Regions from separate parts of the Anoxybacillus sp. FSL W8-0382 genome, predicted to be linked through region 1. Evidence: a T-box and tRNA genes for the amino acid it is inferred to sense, from the RefSeq annotation. Region 1 holds a T-box; the other holds one or more tRNA genes.
What was found. The T-box of region 1 lies ahead of serS (serine--tRNA ligase). A T-box ahead of a tRNA ligase gene usually reads a tRNA of that ligase, here a tRNA-Ser.

Region 1 (4,137 bases):
TTGCTATGCGGGGTCGCGAATTTGAAAAAAACATTGATCCGAACTATTTACAACAACTATCTCATGCTTATGAACAAGCAATAGAACAATTTGAACAAGACCACCCCCACATTTCTGTATTGCGATTTAATGGAGATGAACTCGACTTCGTTCATAATGACAAAGATCGATTTTATATTTTAAATGAACTGCAATCTGTTCTCAAAAGGAGCTTAGAACAATGAACTTACGAGAAAAATATCATATCCCAAGCGATGCTGTCATTACCATTGCTGGAACGGTCGGTGTCGGAAAATCAACGATGACAAAAGCGTTAGCTGATGCGCTTCAATTTCGCACTTCTTTTGAAAAAGTAGATACAAATCCTTATTTAGATAAATTTTACGCTGATTTTAAACGTTGGAGCTTTCACCTTCAAATTTACTTTCTCGCTGAACGATTCAAAGAACAAAAGCGTATTTTTGAATACGGAGGAGGATTTGTCCAAGATCGCTCCATTTACGAAGATACAGGTATTTTTGCAAAGATGCATTTCGAAAAAGGAACGATGTCGAAAGTTGACTACGAGACGTATACGAGTTTATTTGAAGCAATGGTCATGACTCCGTATTTCCCTCATCCTGATCTGCTTATTTACTTAGAAGGAAGTTTTGAGGAAATTATTAAACGCATTCGTGAGCGCGGTCGTCCAATGGAACAGCAGACACCAACCGAATATTGGAAAGAAATGTATGAAAGATATGAGAGATGGATCAATAGCTTTAACGCTTGTCCTGTTTTGCGTATTAACATTAATGAATATGACATTATTCGCGATGCCGAATCGATCGAGCCGATCGTTGCAAAAATTGGATACATGATTGAACAGTATCGCAAGTTAAAAAAATAAGGATGTTCCCAGTTGTTTTTGGGACATCCTTTCATTTTTTCACATAAAACAAAAATTCGTTACGATATGTAACGAATTATCCGATAAACAATCTCCATTTTATGCGCTGTGGTTTATGGATATTCGAATAATGGCGGAGGAGGAGGGATTCGAACCCCCGCGCGCCTTTCGACGCCTCTCGGTTTTCAAGACCGACCCCTTCAGCCAGACTTGGGTACTCCTCCGTATCGACATGTATTAAATTATCATAACCATCACGACATGTCAACACTTTTTATAAAGAAAAGGGGGGCAAACTTTCTCCCCCTATGAAATAACTTCTTTTCCTCCCATGTATGGTCGAAGTACTTCTGGAATAACTACCGTTCCATCTTCCTGTTGGTAATTTTCTAAAATCGCTGCAACAGTTCGTCCGATGGCTAAACCAGATCCGTTTAGCGTATGCACATGTTCTGGCTTCGCCTTTGGATCACGACGGAAACGAATATTTGCGCGGCGAGCTTGAAACGCTTCAAAATTGCTGCAAGAAGAAATTTCACGGTATGTGCCGTAGCTTGGTAACCATACTTCAATGTCATATTTTTTTGCTGCAGTAAAACCTAAATCAGCTGTACACATGCTCATTACACGATATGGCAGACCTAATAGTTGTAAAACACGCTCTGCATCATTCGTTAACTTTTCAAGTTCTTCATAAGAATCTTCTGGTTTTACAAATTTCACAAGCTCTACCTTATTGAACTGATGTTGACGAATTAATCCGCGTGTATCTCTTCCTGCTGATCCCGCTTCCGAACGGAAACATGCACTATATGCAACATATTTAATCGGCAAATCATCTGCTGATAAAATTTCATCGCGATGTAAGTTTGTCACAGGAACTTCTGCTGTTGGAATTAAAAAGTAGTCTTCACTTTCAATACGAAACGCATCTTCTTCAAACTTTGGAAGTTGCCCCGTTCCCGTCATGCTTGTCCGATTAACGATGTATGGCGGGAGAACTTCTTCATATCCATGTTGTTCAACATGTAAATCTAACATAAAGTTAATTAACGCACGTTCTAAGCGCGCTCCAAGACCTTTATAAAACACAAATCGGCTTCCTGTCACCTTTGCTGCTCGTTCAAAATCTAAAATACCAAGTTGATCAGCAATTTCCCAATGTGGTTTCGGTTCAAAAGAAAATGAACGTGGTTCACCCCATTTGCGAATTTCCACATTGTCGTCTTCTGATTCACCAATCGGAACAGATTCATGTGGAATGTTTGGAATGGATAAAAGCAATGTTTCAAGCTGTTGTTCTACTTCGCGCAATTCATCATCAAGTACTTTAATTCGATCACCAACCTGGCGCATTTCAGCAATGAGATGATCCGCGTCTTTTTTCTCGCGTTTTAATAAAGCAATTTGTTGTGACACATCATTGCGCTTATTTTTTAATTCCTCCGCTTGTGCAATCAACTCACGACGACGGCGATCGAGCTGCTCGAATCGTTCAAAATCAGTTAAGTCTTCACCACGATGTTGAAGTTTTTGTTTTACTTCTTCAAAATTGGCACGTAAAAATCGTAAGTCTAACATCGCAATTCCTCCTTTACATTTGTTTAGTAAATAAAAAACTCCCGTCCCAGAAGAAAGGGACGAGAGTATTCCCGCGTTGCCACCCTAGTTGAAGACATATGTCTTCCACTCGAGAAATATAACGGTTCTCACCGGAAATGCTTACTAACTGGACGTGTTCAGCATTTCGCTCCAGGATGGATTCACAAGTCATTCCTGCCGATTCACACCAACCATCGGCTCTCTGAAAGGAAGAGGGCTTGCTACTAGTTCCTGTCATCGCTTTTTCTTCATATCATTTTCTTGGAAATAATGTACTATAAGTTTAAACAAAATGCAACCCGTTTATTCTTTTGTCTCTTTCACCATGTTGATAAAGTATTGCGTCATACGATGGTCGTCTGTTAATTCTGGATGAAACGAACATCCTAAAAATTGTCCTTGTCTTGCCGCGACAATGCGATCCTCATATGTCGCAAGCACATCAACATCGGCTCCTACAGATACAATGTGCGGAGCTCGAATAAATACACCAATAAAGTCATCCGCGACTCCTTTAATAGATAAAGATGCTTCAAAGCTTTCACGCTGGCGACCGAACGAGTTGCGTTCAACCGTAATATCCATTAAACCGAGATGCGGCTCATCGTAACCAACAATTTTTTTCGCTAAAATGATTAAGCCTGCACACGTTCCAAACATCGGCTTCCCTTCGCCTGCGAATTGCTTCAGCGGTTCAATAAAGCCGTATTTATCCATCAAACGACGCATCGTCGTACTTTCCCCACCTGGAATGATAAGGCCATCAATCTGTGTCAATTGCTCGACCTTTTTAATCACTACCGCTTCTGCACCACACGCTTCAATCGACCGTACATGTTCACGTACGGCCCCTTGCAATCCTAATACTCCTATTTTCACCATATTCATTGCTCCTTTACATTACCATCCGCGTTCTTGCATCCGTTGTTCAGGAAGCAACGAAGAAATATCAATCCCTTTCATCGCTCCACCTAATCCTTTTGATAAGTGGGCAATTAATTCGTAATCTTCATAATGAGTTGTCGCCTCTACGATAGCACGTGCATATTTTTCAGGGTTTTCTGATTTGAAAATACCAGAACCAACAAATACACCATCAGCACCTAAATGCATCATTAATGCTGCATCCGCTGGTGTCGCAACACCACCTGCTGCAAAGTTAACGACAGGAAGACGACCAAGACGTTTAATTTCTAACAACACTTCAAACGGTGCACCTAAATTTTTCGCTTCCGTCATTAATTCATCTTCACTCATGCTGACGACTTTACGCACTTGCGCGTTTACTTTACGCATATGGCGAACAGCTTCAACAATATTTCCTGTGCCCGGTTCGCCTTTTGTACGAAGCATCGATGCTCCTTCAGCGATACGACGAGCTGCTTCACCTAAATCACGGCAGCCACATACAAACGGCACAGTAAATTGACGTTTATCAATATGAAATTCTTCGTCTGCTGGCGTTAATACTTCACTCTCATCAATATAGTCTACGCCGAGCGCCTCTAATACACGCGCTTCCACATAGTGGCCGATACGCGCCTTCGCCATTACCGGAATAGATACTGCTTTCATCACTTCTTCAATAACTGTCGGATCAGCCATGCGGGCAACACCACCAGCTGCACGAATATCAGCTGGAACGC
Region 2 (4,137 bases), 1.4 Mb from region 1:
AATTTCTTAAAATTCGTTTACAACAACAACAATATTATTTAGACAATGACATTAATCCGATGGCACCTGGTGCACCGACGTTTATGCGCATGTTCATCGAAAATTCGATTGAACTGTTTTTGCCGCTTCTTGTTATGGTCATTGCCGCTGACCTTGTCTCGTCAGAAGCAAGCGGGGGAACAATTAAACTATTGTTGACACGTCCTGTGAAACGATGGAAAATTTTAATGAGCAAATATATCGCTATGATTTTATCTACATCCTTTATCGTGTTTTCCGTTGCAGTTTTATCGTATGCCATCTCGGGCATTGTATTTGGATATGGCGGATGGAATTTGCCTCTTTTAACAGGATTTTCGATCCAAGGTGAAGAATTAAATACAGCGGGTGTTCACCTCATTCCTCAATGGAAATACTTACTTATTGAATTTGGACTTGCTTTTTTTGTTGCACTCGTCGTCGGCACGCTTACATTTATGCTTTCCGTGTTGCTGCGTAGCACAGCAGCAGTAATGGGAATCATGCTCGCCGCTCTTATTTCTGGAGCGATTTTATCAAGCATGGTGTCGTCGTGGGAATCCGCAAAATATTTGTTTATGGTCAATTTGCGACTCACAAGCTACGTTAGTGGCATGGCACCGCCTATTGATGGAATGACACTTTCATTTTCGATGACTGTACTAGCCATTTGGGCGCTTGTGGCGCTTATCATTTCTTTTTATGTATTTACGAAAAGGGATGTTTACTGATGAAAAAAAGGTTGTATACCGCGATGGAGAAGTTGCAACAGCGAACGCCAACGATCATGGACTTTGACACATTTGCTCAATATGCCGTACTTCTCCCGCTCGTCCGTCAAAATGACGATATATTTGTTTTATTTGAAGTACGCTCATTATATTTGCGTCGTCAACCGGGGGAAATTTGTTTTCCAGGTGGAAAGATAGACGAATGTGATCAAAATCCGAGCAATGCCGCTGTTCGTGAAACGTGTGAAGAGCTAGGTATTCAAAAAGAAAATATTACACACATCGTCCCGCTTGATTACATGTTGTCGCCTTTCGGTATGGTCATTTATCCGTTTGCTGCGTTTGTAGATATGACGTGCATGAAAATAAATGAAAAAGAAGTGGCAGAAGTATTTACCGTTCCGCTATCCTTCTTTGTTGAAACAAAGCCAGACATATATCACGTTCAGCTTGAACCGAAACCCGAAGAGCATTTTCCATTCGAACATATCCCAGGGGGAAGGCAGTATAATTGGCGGCCGCGACAAATTGAAGAACATTTTTATTATTACAAGGATAAAGTCATTTGGGGACTGACAGCAAAAATCGTTTATCATTTCACCCGACTCATTCAAACAATGGAAGGGGAATACGCATGACAAAACCAGTTGATTTAGGGTTTAGTATTTCGCTTATTGATTTATATGACTTACAAACTGCTCAACGAACAGGAGCATATGTATTTCAAGAGGAAGAAGTGACAATTATTGAAACGAGCGCAAGCCCCTCGATCCCACATTTAATTAAAGGGTTAGAAGCATTGTCCATTAACTTACACGATGTGAAAAATATTATCGTCACTCATATTCATTTAGATCACGCGGGCGGGGCGGGTGTGTTATTGCAGCATTGTCCAAATGCTCGCGTATTTGTTCATCCGAAGGGAATGCGACATTTGGCTGATCCGTCTCGTCTTATTCAAGGAGCAAAAGCGGTTTATGGTGAAAAATTTGATGCGTTATTTGATCCGATCGTTCCAATTCCAGAAGACCGACTGGTCATAAAAGAAGATGGGGAAACGTTACAAATCGGAGAAGATCGTACATTAACGTTTCTTCATACACCAGGGCATGCGAATCACCATTTCTCTATTTATGACGAAAAAAGCAACGGTATTTTTACAGGTGATACGGCAGGTGTTTTTTATCCACAGTTACTTTCATATGACATGGAGTTATATTTGCCATCTACATCACCAAATCAATTTGATCCCGAGGCGATGCTTGCATCCATTGAAAGATTTAAGGCATTACGTCCGGGGCGTATATATTTCGGTCATTTTGGCATGTCGCAACAAGTGCAAACGGTTTGGGAACAGTTGCACTACTGGCTTCCTATTTTTGTTCAAGTAGGCAATGAAGTCTTGAGTGAACAAGCCAATCAATCGTTTACAGAAAAAACCGAGGCCGTTTTCAATCGTTTATTTGAGATCGTTCGCACCTTTTTGCGTAAACAACAAGTACCAGATGATGCTGATGTATATCAACTACTTCAACTTGATTTACAAGTATGCGCAATGGGGCTTGTTGATTACGTTGAGAAACAAAAAAGGTAATTGACGAAATATAACGTTTTCGCTATAATTTCTTTGGCACCCCACTGTACGGAGGAGTACCCAAGTCCGGCTGAAGGGGTCGGTCTCGAAAACCGATAGGGGTGTCAAAGCCCGCGGGGGTTCGAATCCCCCCTCCTCCGCCATCTTCCTCTTTCATTCCTTCTTTTGTGACCTTCAACTTTGTTTCTTTATTCCAATTCGTGAGGATGTGACAAATTGAAAAAGTATTATGTCGTTTGGCAAGGGGCGAAAACAGGTATTTTTTCTTCTTGGGACGAGTGTAAACAGTACGTCATTGGCATTCCCGGGGCAAAATATCGCTCATTTTTATCGAAAGAAGAAGCGGAGCAAGCATTTGCATCTGGTCCAATGATGGGTGGCACGAAGAAGAATAAGATCGTCGAACGTTCAATGAGTTATATAGAAGAAAGCATTTGCGTAGATGCAGCATGTAGCGGGAATCCAGGATGGATGGAATATCGAGGGGTACATACGAAAACGAGGGAAGAGCTTTTTCGTGTTGGACCGATGATCGGTACGAACAACATTGGTGAATTTTTAGCCATTGTACATGGACTAGCGTGGCTACAAAAACAAAACAAAAATTGGCCGATTTATTCAGACTCCGCTACGGCTATAAAATGGGTGAAAGAAAAAAAAGCGAATACGACGCTTGCCCGTACTGCTGAAACGGAACGTGTTTGGCAGCTCATTGAACGCGCCGAAGCGTGGTTGCGCACACACCATTATACAAACGAAATTATAAAGTGGGAAACGGAACAATGGGGAGAAATTAAAGCTGACTTTGGTCGAAAGTAAAAGGAGAGGGATATTAACCTTCTCCTTTTTGCATATTATCGAGTTGTTGTTTTAGTGTTTGTTTATCCAATTGTTCACCAATCACAACAAAATGTAGCGGAACATTCATTTCCTCTTTCATATAGAGCGGTGTACCGTATGCATACTGAAAAAAATAAACCCCACTTGTACGAGTAAAGCGTAAAAACCCTTTCATTCGGTAAATGGTATCAGGTAACTGCCGTACCCATTGTTCGAACACATCTAAATCAATCGGGCTTGTAAATGTATGTACGTATGTTTGAATGCGTAATCTTTCGATGTTCATTCGCTCATGCTCGTTTCTTACCCGCTTCGATAACAAATGAATATCTTCCATTCGCACATTAGAAAACGTTGTGAAAATGATGCGCGCATCACTGTTGATTGCTTGTAACTCAAACGATAATTTCGCCTGCGCATCTACACATAATTCATCTGTCTTATTGACAATTAATACATCCGCGTGACGAACTTGTTCTTTTAATAACATTTGCAAGGGAATGGAGAGTTGTTGACGATTCATCCAACGTGTTGCATCGATTGTCGTGATGATACCTCTCATTTGAAGACGATGAGCAAGTAATGGCGACACACACGCATCGAGCACTTCAACAGGATGCGCTACCCCTGTTGTTTCAATGTAAATGACATCTAATGAATGTTGCTGGAGCAACGAATAAAGCTCTACTTCAAATTGATCTTGAATGGTACAACATACACAGCCGCTTAATAATTCGCTTAGTACAGCATCTTCTGAAACAGCATGTGAGTCAATGGACACTTGGCCAATTTCATTCATCACAACCGCTATTTTTCGTCCTCGTTCTTTTTCACTTTGCAAGAAACGCTTTAATAGTGTCGTTTTCCCGCTTCCAAGAAATCCAGATAAGATGTATATGTCTGTATGTTTCATAAAGATCTCCCTTCTACATGTTCCTTTTTGATCATAGTCAA

Region 2: it has a tRNA-Ser gene. The T-box ahead of serS (serine--tRNA ligase) is inferred to sense a tRNA for this amino acid. The anticodon was not compared.

What each region holds. Positions count from the first base shown of each region.
Region 1 covers NZ_JBBOPX010000001.1:19,307-23,443, reverse strand. The annotation lists gene NSS60_RS00105 (deoxynucleoside kinase) at 1-224, shown strand, start outside; gene NSS60_RS00100 (deoxynucleoside kinase) at 221-889, shown strand; tRNA gene NSS60_RS00095 (tRNA-Ser) at 1,021-1,113, opposite strand; gene serS (serine--tRNA ligase) at 1,196-2,470, opposite strand; T-box leader at 2,523-2,738, opposite strand; gene pdxT (pyridoxal 5'-phosphate synthase glutaminase subunit PdxT) at 2,795-3,373, opposite strand; gene pdxS (pyridoxal 5'-phosphate synthase lyase subunit PdxS) at 3,392-4,137, opposite strand, start outside.
Region 2 covers NZ_JBBOPX010000001.1:1,441,457-1,445,593, forward strand. The annotation lists gene NSS60_RS07650 (ABC transporter permease) at 1-749, shown strand, start outside; gene NSS60_RS07655 (NUDIX hydrolase) at 749-1,387, shown strand; gene NSS60_RS07660 (MBL fold metallo-hydrolase) at 1,384-2,343, shown strand; tRNA gene NSS60_RS07665 (tRNA-Ser) at 2,394-2,486, shown strand; gene NSS60_RS07670 (ribonuclease H1 domain-containing protein) at 2,560-3,162, shown strand; gene NSS60_RS07675 (CobW family GTP-binding protein) at 3,176-4,096, opposite strand.